DNA from 3 places in the Amycolatopsis sp. NPDC059235 genome. Region 1 is predicted to be linked to each of the others. Evidence: riboswitches for the same ligand, from Rfam matches in the RefSeq annotation. Region 1 holds a riboswitch; each other region holds the start of a gene.
The links. A riboswitch is a leader RNA that binds a small molecule or an ion and turns the genes downstream of it on or off. The one in region 1 is predicted to bind thiamine pyrophosphate.
Positions count from the first base shown of each region.

Region 2: linked by a shared signal. The riboswitch ahead of thiC (phosphomethylpyrimidine synthase ThiC) and the one ahead of ACFXI3_RS19285 (thiamine ABC transporter substrate binding subunit) in region 1 are both predicted to bind thiamine pyrophosphate.
Region 3: linked by a shared signal. The riboswitch ahead of thiO (glycine oxidase ThiO) and the one ahead of ACFXI3_RS19285 (thiamine ABC transporter substrate binding subunit) in region 1 are both predicted to bind thiamine pyrophosphate.

Region 1 covers NZ_JBHZAG010000026.1:74,540-79,500, reverse strand. The annotation lists gene ACFXI3_RS19290 (ABC transporter permease) at 1-1,606, opposite strand, end outside; gene ACFXI3_RS19285 (thiamine ABC transporter substrate binding subunit) at 1,582-2,649, opposite strand; TPP riboswitch at 2,681-2,792, opposite strand; gene ACFXI3_RS19280 (4a-hydroxytetrahydrobiopterin dehydratase) at 2,817-3,107, shown strand; gene ACFXI3_RS19275 (GlxA family transcriptional regulator) at 3,534-4,511, opposite strand; gene ACFXI3_RS19270 (cysteine hydrolase family protein) at 4,616-4,961, shown strand, end outside.
Region 2 covers NZ_JBHZAG010000013.1:8,217-13,177, reverse strand. The annotation lists gene thiD (bifunctional hydroxymethylpyrimidine kinase/phosphomethylpyrimidine kinase) at 1-395, opposite strand, end outside; gene thiC (phosphomethylpyrimidine synthase ThiC) at 392-2,035, opposite strand; TPP riboswitch at 2,029-2,161, opposite strand; gene ACFXI3_RS11710 (peptide deformylase) at 2,299-2,865, opposite strand; gene ACFXI3_RS11705 (DUF3263 domain-containing protein) at 3,005-3,313, shown strand; gene ACFXI3_RS11700 (LytR C-terminal domain-containing protein) at 3,310-3,975, shown strand; gene ACFXI3_RS11695 (AAA family ATPase) at 4,223-4,961, opposite strand, start outside.
Region 3 covers NZ_JBHZAG010000013.1:17,013-21,973, forward strand. The annotation lists gene ACFXI3_RS11750 (NAD(P)-dependent alcohol dehydrogenase) at 18-959, shown strand; gene ACFXI3_RS11755 (thiazole synthase) at 956-1,708, opposite strand; gene thiS (sulfur carrier protein ThiS) at 1,711-1,911, opposite strand; gene thiO (glycine oxidase ThiO) at 1,911-2,999, opposite strand; TPP riboswitch at 2,996-3,101, opposite strand; gene thiE (thiamine phosphate synthase) at 3,132-3,797, shown strand; gene ACFXI3_RS11775 (hypothetical protein) at 3,877-4,680, opposite strand; gene ACFXI3_RS11780 (threonine/serine dehydratase) at 4,834-4,961, shown strand, end outside.

The DNA of each region.
Region 1 (4,961 bases):
CCGAGCCGAACCGGTCGATCAGCGCCACCGCCACCACAGTCACCACCATGAGCAGGGCGCACGCGGCGTACGCCATTTGGTTGTTCAACTCCCCCGGCCTGCTGATCAGCGTCGCGACGGCCACCGGGAGCGTCGGCGCGTCCGGCCGGGCGAGGAAGCTGGTCGCGCCGAACTCGCCGAGCGCGACGACGTACCCGAAGCCCGCCGCGGCCACCACCGACCGCGCGACCAGCGGAAAGTCGATCTCCCGCCACACCCGCGCCGGGCTCGCGCCGAGCGTCGCGGCGGCCTGGCGCAGCCGGACGTCCACCGCGCGCAGCACCGGCAGGATCATCCGCACCACCAGCGGCATGATCACCAGCGCTTGAGCGAACGGCACGAGCAGCGGCGACGTGCGGAGGTCGCCGGGCAACGCGTCGAGCGTCACGAGATAACCGAAGCCGACGGTCACCGCGGACACGCCCAACGGCAGCATCAACGCGACGTCCATGGTCTCGCCCATCCCGCGCGCGAGCCCTCCCGGCGAACGGCGGAGCGCCACCAGCACCACACTCGCGATCAGACCGACAGCCATCGCCAGCAGCGTCGCATCAGTGGCCGCGGCGAGCGAGTTCTGCGCCGCGATCCAGCCGGACACCTGCAGCGCGCCGTTCTGCCCCAAGGTGTTCAGCGCGCGGTATCCGGCGAGGCTCCATCCGTCTGAAGTGGACACCGACTCAAGGAGCAACGAGACAATCGGCGTCAGCAACAGGCCGAGCACCACGACCGCGGCACCGACCGTCCACCACTCCCCGCCTCGGGGCCGGCGCGCGGTGACCTGAGCGGACCGCAGCTTCACCGCGTTCTCCCGCTTCCGACGCGCCATCGCCCCCAGCACCAGCGCAGCGACGACGGCCGCGAACTGGATCAACGACAACGCAGCCGCACCGGAGAGGTCGAGCAGGTCGACTGTCCGGAGGTAAATCTCGGTCTCGAGCGTCCGGTAGCTACCGCCGCCGAGGATCAGCACCACACCGAAGCTGGTGGCGCAGAACAGAAACACCACTGCGGCAGCCGACGCGATGGCCGGGCCGAGCGCGGGCAACGTCACCGACCGGAACGCCCGCCACGGCGAGGCACCGAGCGCCCGCGCGGCCTCGGTCGCTCGCGGATCGAGATGCGCCCACAGCCCGGCGACCGTGCGCGCGACGACCGCGACGTTGAAGAAGGCGTTGGCCAGCACCAGCGGCAGCACGCCGCCGTCCGGCCAGATCGCCCGGAAAGCCAGCCCGACGACAACCGTCGGCAGCACGAACGGAACCAGCACGATCGTCCGCGCCAATCCGACGCCGGGCAGCCGGACACGCGCGAGCAGGTACGCCACCGGCAGCCCGGCGAGCACCGCGACCACCGTCGACGCGGCCGCGCTGGCCAGCGTGAACCCTGCGAGCCGCCACGTCTGCGGGTCGCCGAGCACAGTGTCGACGCCGCCCGCGGAAAACCCCCGGCCCACGATCGCGACGACCGGCCAGGCGAAGAACACCACCAGGAACGCGACCGGCAGCAAGCCGAGCAGCGTGAGCCCGATGGTGCGCGCGGGGATCACGCGCCCATGAGCGAGCGCCATTCCCCGATCCACTTCTCCCGGCCAGCCTGCACCTTGTCCGCGGGCATGGTGGCCGGCGTCTGCGGCTGCGGCGCCGCGGTGGCCCAGCCCGCGGGCAGTTCGACGCCCTGGCGCGCGGGGTAGACGTACATGTTGGCCGCGACCGTCGTCTGGAACTGCTGCGACAGCAGGAAGTCGACGACCTTCTGGGCCTGCGGGATCTGCTTGCCGTTGGTGAGCACGCCCGCGTACTCGACCTGGCGGAAGCAGGTGTCGAGCAGCGCCTTGGTGCGCGGCTTGCCGTCCTCGCCGACCTCAGCGGCCGGCGACGAGGCGTAGGACACGACGATCGGCCGCGGGCCCTTGCCCGACGAGCCGGAGAAGTCCTTGGTGTAGGCCTCCTCCCAGCCGCTGACCGTCTTGAGGCCGTTGTCCTTCAGCTTCTGCCAGTAGCCCTTCCAGCCGTCCTCGCCGTACTTCGCGACCGTGCCGAGCAGGAAGGCCAGCCCCGGCGACGCGGTGGCCGGGCTCTCGGCGACGGTGAGGTCCTTGTACTTGGGGTCGGCGAGGTCGTCGTACGTCTTCGGCTCTGGGAGGCCCTTGCTCGCGAAGTAGGCCGGGTCGATGTTGACGCAGACGTCGCCGAGGTCGACCGCCGCTAGCCGGTGCTGCGGGTCGACGGAGTAACGCTGCGGGCCGCGGTCGGCCTCCGGGCTGGTGTAGGGCTGGAAGACGCCCTCGCTGAGAGCGCGCGAGGCGAAGGTGTTGTCGACGCCGTACGCGACGTCGCCGATCGGGCTGCCCTTGGTGAGCACGAGCTTGTTCGTGAGCGCGCCGGCGTCGCCGGACTTGAGGATCTTGAGCTTGATCCCGGACTGGCGCTGGAAGGCGTCGAGCACGTCCTGCGGGGCGGCGAACGAATCGTGCGTGACCAGCGTGACGGTCGGCGTCTGCTGGTCAGAGCTCGCGGACGACCCGCCGGAGTCGCCGCTGGAGAGCGAGCAGGCGCTGGCGAGCACCGAGACTCCTGCGAGGCAGGCCACCGTGCGGACGGTCCGCGACATCATTCTTCCCCTCCTGCACTGCGCCGGATGAGGGAGAGCGATACGGCCTCCCTACGCCGGCATGATCCGGATCCAGGTGCGAACGGTCGCGGGTGCGAGGCCCGCCTCTCAGCCCGGCGTACCGGACTCCCGTGGCAATGCCGCAGCGTAGCCGACACCATGGAGTGATGACTCAGCTATTGAACGACTCGGCAGTGGAGCAGGCCCTCGGCACCGTCCCGAAGTGGCAGCGCGAGGACGACAACATCGTGCGGACCGCCGAACTCCCGTCCTTCCCGGCGGCGATCGAGGTGGTGGACCGGGTGGCCGTGCTCGCCGAGGAGGCCGACCACCATCCCGACATCGACATCCGCTGGCGCACGCTGACCTTCCGCCTCAGCACCCACTACCTGGGCGGCCTGACCGAACGCGATTTCGCACTCGCCAAGCAGATCGACGAGGTGCTGGCGGCCCGCTGACCAGGTGTGACGTCCGCAACCCTGGCATAACGACCGGCCCCCTCGCGCGTCTCCCGGACAGACGCGACGGAAGGAGCCGGGATGGTCCAGGCACTCGTGGTAGGGATGGGTTCGTTCGGCCTGATGGTGGCCGCCGCGGGCGGGGTGCTGTGGCACACCGCGCGCAATCGCCGTGACCTTGATCACAAGCGGTAACAGTGAGCTAGATCAAGGCGCTATCCCAGCGGTAATCATCGGCACTCGCCCCGCTAGGACCCGCCATGAACAGCACCTCCGTCCAGCTCACCGCCGCACAGCGCACGTGGGTCGCGGTGTTTTCGACCGCTGTCGTCCTGTTGTCGATGGTGGTGCTCGGCCTGCTCGGCTGAGCACCCGCATCCCGGTCGGCCCTTCGGGGCCTGTTCCGGCTGGGGAAATGTTCTGCCGCTAACTGATCCGGAACCGCTCCCGGTACTCGTTGGGCGTCGTATTCAAGGTCCGCCGAAAAGACCGGTTCAGCGTAGAAACCGTACCGAATCCGCAAGCCCCGGCGATCCGTGACAGCGTTTCGTCAGTCGTCTCCAGCCGATGCCGCGCCGCCTCGACTCGCGCGTGCTCGACGTACGCGGCGGGCGTCATCCCCAATTCTGCCTTGAACACTCGGGTGATCTGCCGGTCCGTCACGTGGGCATGCGCGGCGAGGTCAGAGACCGTCAGCGGATCCGCCAGATGCGCGGCGATGTGCTGCCGCAACTCATCCACGCGCCGAGTCGCGGACGCGGGTTCCAACGACACGCTGAACTGGCTCTGCCCACCCGGCCGCCGCAAGAACATCACCAGCTGCCGAGCTACCCGCGAGGCCAGCTCCGGACCGAAATCGTCGGCCACCAGCGCGAGTGCGAGATCGAGGCAAGCACTCAACCCCGCCCCGGTCCACACGCTGCCGTCGCGAATAAAGATCGGATCCGCGTCGACGGTCACTTCCGGATGCTCCGCGGCCAGCTGCCGAGCGGTCGACCAGTGCGTGGTGGCGCGTTTGCCGTCGAGCAGCCCCGCCGCCGCGAGGATGTGCGCTCCGACGCAGACTGACGCGACCCGGCGCGTCTGCCCCGCCAGCCGGCGCACCTCCTCGACCACTGCCGGGTCGCAGCGCGCGACGATCTCCCCGTTCTCCCCGGCCGTCACCGCCCCCGGCACGATCAGGGTGTCGATCGCCTTCCCGGACAACTCCGCGAACGTCACGTCGGGCAAAACACGCACCCCGGCCGAGGTGGTCACCGGGTCCGTCGTCCTCGCCGCGAGCACCACCCGGTAGCCCGTCGGCTGGTCCATTTCCCGCTGCAGCAAGGAAAACACCTCAGCGGGCCCGGTCACGTCGAGCAGGTCGATCCGATCGAACAGGACGACGACCGGCAGTCTCTTCATCGCATCCTCTCATGTCGGTTTCTGCGTCTTGCATGTCATTGCCGACATCCGCTGCCGAGTCTAGCGTCGATCGTGCGAACCAGAAACGAGAGGAAACCCCCACCATGGCAAGGAAAACGCTGCGGGAGCTGAACGGTCTCGACCAGACCCCGGCGACGCTGGCCGACGCGACGCTGATCCTGGTCGACTACCAGAACACCTACACCCGCGGCGTGATGGAACTGGACGGCTGGCGTCCGGCGCTGACCGCGGCTCAAGACTTGCTCGCCAAGGCGCGTGCCGCCGGAACGACCGTGATCCACGTAATCAACGACGGTGGCGAGGGCACGCCCTACGACATCCGCGCCGAGATCGGCAGCATCCATCCGGACGTCGCCCCGATCGACGGCGAGACGGTCGTCGTCAAGGGCGCGCCGAATTCATTCGTGAACACGAACCTGGGCTCGCGGG
Region 2 (4,961 bases), on a different contig from region 1:
ATCGCTTCCAGTGCTTCTTCGCGCAGCAGAGCGTGGCCGGTCATCGACGCGGCCACCGGGTCGACTACGAACGGAGTGCCCGTGGTGCGTCCGATGTGGACTTCGTCGAGCGTTTTCGCCACCGCCTGAATGATTTCCGCGGTGGCGAGCATGCCGGTCTTCGCCGCGTTGACGCCCATGTCCTCGGCGACCGCTTTGATCTGCGCGGTGACGACGTCGACGGGGATCTCGGAGAACCCTTGCACGCCAAGCGAATTCTGCACGGTGACCGCGGTGAGCGCGACCAGCCCGTGCACGCCGTTGGCGAAGAACGTGCGCAGGTCCGCCTGCACGCCCGCACCACCGCCGGAATCGGATCCGGCGATGGTGAGGGCGGTGCGTGGGGTGACTGTCACTGGTTGACCACGGGCAGGTAGACCTTGTTGCCCTGCTCGGAAAACTCCGCGGACTTCTCGGCCATGCCCGCCTCGATCGCCTCCACAGAGGACAGACCGTGCTCCTCGGCGTACTTGCGCACGTCCTGGGTGATCCGCATCGAGCAGAACTTCGGCCCGCACATCGAGCAGAAGTGCGCGGTCTTGGCCGGTTCGGCGGGCAGCGTCTCGTCGTGGAAAGCCCGCGCGGTGTCCGGGTCGAGCGACAGGTTGAACTGGTCGTTCCACCGGAATTCGAAGCGGGCCTTGGACAATTCGTCGTCCCAGTCCTGCGCGTACTGGTGGCCCTTGGCGAGGTCGGCGGCGTGCGCGGCGATCTTGTAGGTGATCACGCCGGTCTTGACGTCGTCGCGGTTGGGCAGGCCGAGGTGCTCCTTCGGCGTGACGTAGCACAGCATCGCCGTGCCGTACCAGCCGATCTGCGCCGCACCGATCGCCGAGGTGATGTGGTCGTACGCCGGCGCGATGTCCGTGGCGAGCGGGCCGAGCGTGTAGAACGGGGCCTCGCCGGTGAGCTTTTCCTCCAGCTCGACGTTTTCCTTGATCTTGTGCATCGGCACGTGGCCGGGGCCTTCGATCATCACCTGCACGTCGTGCTCGCGCGCGATGTGCGTCAGCTCGCCGAGGGTCTCCAGTTCGGCGAACTGGGCGCGGTCGTTGGCGTCCGCGATCGAGCCCGGACGGAGGCCGTCGCCGAGGGAGAACGTGACGTCGTACTCGCGCAGGATCTCGCACAGCTCGGAGAAATGCGTGTACAGGAAGGATTCCTGGTGGTGCGCGAGGCACCAGGCGGCCATGATCGACCCGCCGCGGCTGACGATGCCGGTGACCCGGCGCGCGGTCAGCGGGATGTAGCGCAGCAGCACGCCGGCGTGCACCGTGACGTAGTCGACGCCCTGCTCGCACTGCTCGACGATGGTGTCGCGGTAGATCTCCCAGGTGAGCTTTTCCGGCTCCCCGTTGACCTTTTCCAGCGCCTGATAGATCGGCACGGTGCCGACCGGGACCGGCGAGTTGCGCACGATCCACTCGCGGGTCTCGTGAATCCGCTTGCCGGTGGAGAGGTCCATGATCGTGTCGGCTCCCCAGCGGGTGGCCCACACCATCTTGTCGACCTCTTCCTCCACAGAGGACCAGACGGCCGAATTTCCCATGTTGGCGTTGATCTTCACCAGGAAGTTCTTGCCGATGATCATCGGCTCGGTCTCCGGGTGCTTGCGGTTGGCCGGAATCACCGCGCGCCCGCGGGCGACCTCGTCCCGCACGAACTCCGGAGTACAGCGTTCGCGCGCGGCGATGAACTCCATTTCCCGGGTGATCACCCCGGCTTTCGCCCAGCCGAGCTGGGTGTTGTGCTCCCGCCCGTCGGCCCAGCCGGACCGCAGCGGGTGTAGTCCATTGTGGACATCGATGTTCGCGTCCGGATCGGTATAGGGCCCGGACGTGTCGTACACGTCGAAGTGCTCCCCGTTCGACAGGTCGATCCGCCGCGCCGGAACCCGCAGTCCGGATTCGGTGCGGTGATAGACCTTGTGCGAGCCGGTGATCGGCCCGGTGGTGACGGACGGGGCGATGGCACCCTGGTTTTCCAGCGTCGTCAACGACGTTCACTCCCTACGCCGGCATTACCCGGTCAGGTTCATGCGGTCGGTGACGCCGGGTGTCCGCGAGATGGACACCAGCCACCCTCTCAGCCCGCCAAGGCGCGAGCTCCCGCGTTGCATTCGGTTGAGGTTGCTCTTGCGACGATGCCATGGCGCCTCGGTCGGACACAACCCCGCCGCTCGTCTGGCCGAAGGACAACGAAGGCCTCCCCGGGAAAATCCAGGGAGGCCTTCGGGAAAATCGGGAGACGCGGAGCGGGTCAGGCGTCGGCGGGTTCTTTCGGCGGCAGCCAGGTCAGGCCGGGCACACCCCACTTGTTTTTCTTCAGCATCTTCTTCGCCGCGCGCGCGTGGCGGCCGACTAGACGGTCCAGATAGATAAACCCGTCGAGGTGATCGGTCTCATGCTGCAGGCAGCGCGCGAAGTAACCGGTGCCCTCGACCTCGATCGGATTTCCCTCGACGTCGAAGCCGGTCACCTTCGCCCACGTGGCGCGTCCGGTCGGGTACGACTCGCCGGGGGCGGAGAGGCAGCCCTCCCAGTCGTCGTCCGGGTCCGGCATGGTCTCCGGGATCTCCGACGTCTCGAGCTTCGGGTTGACCACCACGCCCTTGTGCTCGACGCCCTCGTCGTCCGGGCAGTCGTATACGAACACCCGGAGGTCGAGCCCGATCTGGTTGGCCGCGAGGCCCACGCCCTCGGCCGCGTACATGGTCTCGAACATGTCCTCGACGAGGGTGGCCAGCTTGTCGTCGAACTCGGTGATCTCGCGCGTGGGCTGGTGCAGCACAGGTTCGCCGGCGATGCAGATGGGGTGGACGGTCACGGACGCCGAGTTTAGTCGGACCCTTCTGGTACACCTGGATCGGACCGTGACGCGCCGTGTCGGATGCCCATGTCGAGCATGGGTTCCGTGGTTCAATGACGCCCGCGGAAGGACTGCCGACACCGATTGCGAGGACCGCATGGACGCCGCGGAGTCGATGGCTGGAAACCAGCCGTCGCCGCCGGAGAATGTCGGTGGCCTGACCGAACGCGAACTGGACATTCTCGCGTTCGAGCGGCAGTGGTGGCGCCACGCCGGGGCGAAGGAGAACGCCATCCGGGAGCGCTTCGGACTGTCCTCCACCCGTTACTACCAGTTGCTGAACACGCTGCTGGCCAAGCCGGAGGCCGTCGCGGCCGATCCGATGCTGGTCAAGCGGCTGCGCAAAACGCGCGCCGCCCGTCAGCGCAAACGCGGGGCCCGGCGGTTGGGGATCGAGCTGTCATGAGCGTCTTCTCGGGACTGTCCCGGCCGTTGAAGGCCGCGGGAGTCGCGCTGATCGGGATCGCGGTGGTCGCGGCCGTCATCGGCGGCGTCACCGTGCTCAACACGAGCGGCGACCAGAACGCCGGACCGAGCACGTCCGGCGAACCCACCGCACCCGGCGGATCGTCGTCCGCGCCGGAGCAGTCGTCCTCGGCCGCACCCAGTTCCGCGCCGCCGTCGTCGCCCTCCTCGTCGGCCCCGGCCTCGTCGTCCGCCGCGTCGTCGGCTCCGGCGTCGGGCCAGCCCGGACAGCCCGGCGGCCAGCCGGGCCAGCAGCCAGGACAGCCGGGCCAGGCGGGCCCGGACCAGCAGGCGTCGAACAAGTGGGTCACCCTGCGCGTCTACAACAACTCGCTGGTCAAGCACCTCGCCGAACAGGCCGCCGCCGACTTCCGCAATTCGGGCTGGAACGTCGCCGAGGTCGGCAACTACGCGCAGGGCAACATCCCGGCGACCACGGCCTACTTCCGGCCGGGCACCGACGAGGAAGCCGCCGCGAAGCAGCTGGCCAAGGAGTTCGGCTTCCAGGCCCAGCCCCGGTTCGACGGCATCCAGAACTCGAGCCCCGGCGTGATCGTGATCATCACGAAGGACTACCAGCCCGGCGGGCGCAAAGGCAGCTGACCTTTCCCGATACTGGTGACGGCCCGCGCTACGGCGCGGGCTTTGTCATGTCTCAGGGGCCGCGCTCCGGGCGTTGGGCTGGTCCGCGTTCGGAGCGGCGAGCCGCGTGGCTCCTGCGGAGGTCCGTGAGGGGAACCCTGAGGGAATCAGAGTCCCTCAGGGTGGCTCTCACGGACCTCGACCTCGCGCGCCGCGCCGCTTCGGTCGGTGCCGAGCGAGCGAACCGGCGCCAACACTCACGAGCAGCTCAACGCTCCTGCTGCGCCTGCGCGTAAGCCTCCAAAGTCGCCAACTGCGCCGCGTCCAGCGAAGGTCGCACCGCCTCCCGAGCCTTGTCCAGATGCGCCGCGGTCACCTCGCGCGCCTCCAGCGACTCGCGCATCGCCGTCAGCGCCGCCTCCCGGATCAGCGCGGCGCAGTCGGCGGCTGAGTAGCCCTCGAGCGCTTCCGCGGTGGCCGCGAGGTCCACATCGGACGCCAGCGGGGTGTGCTTGGCCGTCGCGGCGAGGATCGCGGCGCGGGATTCGGTGTCCGGCGGCGGCACGTAAATCCGCCGCTCCAAGCGTCCGGGGCGCAGCAAAGCCGGGTCGACCAGTTCGGGCCGGTTCGTCGCGCCCAGCACGACGACCTCGCGCATCGGCTCCACGCCGTCCAGTTCAGTGAGCAGCGCGGCGACCACGCGGTCGGCCACGCCGGAGTCGGACGACTGGCCGCGGCGCGGGGCGAGCGCGTCGATCTCGTCGAGGAAGATCAGCGACGGGGCGGCGTCGGCGGCCCGGCGGAATAGGTCGCGGACCGCGCGTTCCGATTCGCCGACCCATTTGTCCAGCAGCTCCGCGCCCTTGATCGCGAACACGTTCAGCGCGCCGGTGCCCGCGAGTGCCCGGACCAGGAACGTCTTGCCGCCGCCGGGCGGGCCGTACAGCAGCACGCCGCGCGGCGGTTCGATGCCGAGCCGGGCGAACGAATCCGGGTAGCGCAGCGGC
Region 3 (4,961 bases), on a different contig from region 1:
CGTGCTAGAAGTGGAACATGCCTTCCACTTCGATGCGAGCCATCACCTACGACCGCTACGGACCGCCGGAAGTCCTGCGCGAGACCACGGTCCCGACACCAGTGCCCGGTCCCGGCGAAGTCCTCGTCCGGGTGCGCGCGCTCTCGGTCAACGGCGGCGAACTCTCCATGCGGTCCGGGAAGCTGCTTCCGTTCAGCGGCAAGCGTTTTCCCAAGCGGATCGGCGTGGACCTGGTCGGCGAGGTGGTGGAACCCGGGACGAGCCGGTTCGCCGTCGGCGACCTCGTCTGGGGCGGCGGGCGGCGCATGGGCACTGCCGCCGAGTACTACGTGATGGCCGCGGATCGGCTGGACCACGTACCCGCCGGCCTCGATCCCGCGCAAGCCGCGTCGCTGACCGTGGGCATCACCGCGATTACCGCGCTGCGCGACAAAGCCCATCTCAAGCCCGGAGAACGCCTGCTGATTCGCGGCGCGACCGGCGGGGTCGGTTTTGTGGCGACGCAGCTCGGCACAGCGATGGGCGCACACGTGACCGGGCTGACGAGCGCCAAAAACCTGGAACTGGCAAGGGAACTCGGGGCGGATGTCGCACTCGACTACCGCGATCCCGGCGACCTGGGGAAGTTCGACGTCATTCTCGACACCGTCGGCCGCGACCTCGACACGTTCCGGCGGCTGCTGACCCCGCGCGGGCGGATGGTCGCGATCGCGTTCGACCTCGACCGTCCGGCCCGCTCGGTCGGTTATGTCGCGGCGAACTCGCTACGCCCGAAGCGGTGGGTGCGCGGTTTCAGCGGGAACCCCAAGGCGGATCTGCTCGCTGATCTGAGCCGGTGGGTCAATGCCGGGTTGGTGCGGCCGTTGGTAGACCGGGTGTTTCCGCTGGCGGACATCGCCGAGGCACACCGCACGCTCGAAAACGGCGGTGTGCGCGGCAAAATCGTCGTCGAGGTCTAGCGAGGCGGGCTGGACGCCTGCGCCCAAAACCGCTGCGGCACCCGTCCCGCGCCCCGCGCCAGATACCCCGCCTCCACGGCGCTCCGCATCGCCAACGCCATCCGTTCCGGATCCGCGGCCCGGGTCACCGCCGTCGACAGAAGCACCGCCGAGCAGCCGAGTTCCATGGCCAGCGTCGCGTCCGAAGCGGTACCGATCCCAGCGTCCAGCACGATCGGCACCGACGCGCGCGAGACGATCAGCTCGATGTTGTGCGGGTTCCGGATGCCCAGCCCGGTGCCGATCGGGGCGCCGAGCGGCATCACCGCGGCGCAGCCCGCCTCCTCGAGACGGAGGGCGAGCACCGGGTCGTCGTTGGTGTAGGCGAACACCGTGAATCCGTCCGCCACCAGGCGTTCGGCGGCTTCGAGCGTCTCCAGCGGATCGGGCAGCAGCGTCCGGTCGTCGGCGTGCACCTCGAGTTTGATCAGGTTCGTTTCCAGCGCCTCGCGGGCCAGCTGGGCGGTGAGCACGGCTTCGGCCGCCGTCCGGCAGCCCGCGGTGTTGGGCAGCAGCTCGATGTCCAAGCGCCGCAACAGCTCCAGCACTCCGGAGCCGCCCTCGGCGTCGGCTCGGCGCATCGCCACGGTGGTCAGCTGGGTGCCCGACGCGACCAGCGCGCGTTCCAGCACCTCGAGATTCGCCGCGCCACCGGTGCCGATGATCAATCGCGACGACAGCTTGTGTTCGCCGATGATCAGGTCGTCCATGCTCAACCTCCTTGAACCGCGGTCAGCACTTCGAGGTTCGCGCCCTTCGGCACGACCGCTTCTTCCCATTCGCCACGCCGCACGACCTCGCCGTTGACCGCGACGGCCACGCCGCGGCGCTCCGCTCCCAGCGCGTCCAGGACCGCGGAAACGGTGCTGTCGTCGGGAAACTCCCGCCACTCGCCGTTGACCTTGATCTCCATCAGACTCGCTCCTTCTCGACCAGCCGGGCGGGCGTCGCCGCGGCGACCTCCGGCGACGGGGCTTCGCCGGCCAGCCACGCGACCACGGCGTCCGCGGTCGCGGGTGCCATCAGCAAACCGTTGCGGTGATGTCCTGTCGCCGCGTACACGCCTTCGCTCACTTCGCCGATGTACGGCAAAGCGTCACGGCTAGCGGCACGCAGTCCAGCGGCGACTTCCACCAGCTCGTACTCCGTGATGCCGGGCAGAATCCGCTCCGCGTTCTCCAGTAGCTCACGTACGCCGCGCGCGGTGACAGCTTGGTCGAAACCCGCTTCGTACTGCGTCGCGCCAAGAACCAGTTCGCCGTCTTCTCGTGGTACCAGATAGATCGGCCGTCCCTCGACCATCGCGCGCACCGTGTACGGCGGAGGCGGCAGGCAGCCCCGACGCGGACGCAATCGCAGAATCTCGCCCTTCAGCGGACGTACAGCGTGCTCCAGCAACGGATGCAGCTGGCCGGTCCACGCCCCGGCGGCAAGGATCACCGGGCCGGAGACTTCGGAGAGGTTCTTGAGCCGTTCCCGACGGAACTCGACCCCACGCTTCGTAGCCGCTTCGCTCAGCGCTGTGAGCAGTTTCCGGTTGTCCACGGCTAAATCGCCGGGCACATGCAGGCCGCTGCGAACCGCGCCAAGCCCTGGCGCGAGCCGCTTCGCCGCACGCCCGGTGAGCGTCTCGACGTCGCGCCCGAGCGAACGCAGGTACCCGGCGAGGATGTCGAGGTGCCCGGCGTCGGCGCTGTCGAACCCGACGACGATCGTGCCGTGCTCGGCCAGCCCGGGATCGGTCCCTTCGGCGGCTAACTCCCGCGCGAAACTTGGCCAGCGTCGCAGCGACGCTTCGCCCAGGCTGAGCACGGCTTCCTCGCCCGGCCACGCCTCGGTGACCGGGGCGAGCATCCCGCCGGCCAGCCAGGACGCGCCGCCGCGCACGGGATCCGGGTCGACGACCGTGACGCGCCATCCCTGGGCGGCCGCGCGCCAGGCCGCGGACAGCCCGATGACGCCGCCGCCGACGACAGTGACGGTTGTGGTGCTGGTGTTCACAGTGGAATCACGCTCCCTGCGCCGGCATGACCCGGATCAGGTTCCACGGTCGGAGCGGCAGCTCCCTCTCAGCCCGTGCCTCGGGCTCCCGTGCGGACTCCCACACCGTAGCGCGCGGGTAACGTCACCGCCATGCCTGCCTTGACCGGAGACCAAATTCGCACCCGTCTCGCCGACGCCCGGCTGTACTTGTGCACCGACGCGCGCACCTCGCGTGGGGACCTCGCCGAGTTCGCGGACGCCGCGTTGGCCGGTGGCGTCGACATCGTGCAGCTGCGGGACAAGACTGGCGGCTCGCCGCTGGAGGCCAAGCAGGAGATCGCCGCGCTGGAAGTGCTGGCGGAGGCCTGCGCACGGCATGGCGCACTGCTGTCGGTGAACGACCGAGCGGATGTGGCACTGGCGGTGGGGGCGGATGTGTTGCATCTGGGGCAGGACGACATCCCGGTCTCGCTGGCGCGGCGAGTGCTGGGCGACGACGTGGTGATCGGCCGTTCCACCCATTCGGAGGAGCAGGCCGCGGCTGCGGCGGCGGAGACCGGCGTGGACTACTTCTGCACCGGCCCGTGCTGGCCCACCCCGACGAAACCCGGCCGGTTCGCGCCGGGGCTGGGCTTGGTCCGGTCTACCGCGGCTCTCGGGACGGAGCGGCCTTGGTTCGCGATCGGCGGGATCGACGAGGCCCGGTTGCCGGAGGTGCTGGACGCGGGGGCTTCCCGGGTTGTCGTCGTCCGGGCGATCACCGAGGCGGCGGATCCGAAGGCCGCCGCGGAGGGGCTGAAGGCCCGGCTTTCGTAACGGACTCAGGTGGGCCGTGAGGGGAACCCTGAGGGACTCAGAGTCTGTGAAGGTTCCCCTCACGGACCGCCGCGGGGAGTTACTCGCCCGCGTTTGACGGGACTGCGGGGGCGGTCGGCGTCTGGCTGGTCGCGGGGGCCTGTGAACTCGTGGGCGGGTTCGAGGACGTGGACGGCGGGCGCGTCTGCTGCGTCGGCTGCTGGGAGGACGGCGGAGCGCTCGGCGTCGTGGTCGGAGTGGACGTCGGGTTGTTCTGCTTCGACTCACCGGGCGGGGGTGTCTGCGGTGCGGTGCTCGGCGTGTTGTCCGGATGATCGTCCCGCTGCTGGCTGGTATCCGGCTGCCGGGGAATCAACCCGGTGGACACACTCCCCTTGGTCGTCCAATCCAGACCGAGCAAGACAACCAACGCGACGACGAACGCCACCACGCTAGAAGCGATGATCAACGGCCACCGCATCTTGCGCAGCTTCTCGCCCAGGCTGTCGGACTTCTCCGGTTCAGTCGGCTTCAGCTCGGACAACCGAACCGTAGGCATATTCGCCAAATCGGCGGGCAGGTACACCGTCGGCGCCTCGCCAGGATTCGCCGACGCCACGTCGTCAACCGGCACCCGCACCGGGGCGATCGCGCCGCGACTGCGCCGCCCAGCCGTTTCCATGGCCTTCCGCGCGGCATCACGAGTCTTCTGCAGAGAACGCAGGTACAACTCACCGCCGACCGTGCTGACCACGCTGGCCACTCCGGCGCCGATGACTGTCCCCGCGACCCCCAGCGTCGAACCCAGCAACGCGGCGGTGACCGCCGCCAGCGCCGCGGCGAGCACCGAGGTCGTCCGGAGTTTCTTCTTGTCCTCCGCGGTTTCCTTCTGCTCCTCGCTCATGATTCCGATCTGATCGTTCCCGGTCGTTGTCCCTGTTTCTTCAACGGTTAAGTCGCCTGAGACGCTCCCTTCGTTGCCCCGGCGTGAGGGACGCCACGTTGACTGTCCAAAATGGATAGACTAAAGCTCACACTTTCCTGACATACTCGCCTCATGCACCTCGTGACGATCTCCGACATCGAAGCCGCGGCCGAGCGGGTGAAGGGCACCGCGGTGCACACCCCGCTGCTGCGCCAGCTCTGGGTTCCCGGCGAATTCTGGGTGAAACCCGAGAGCCTGCA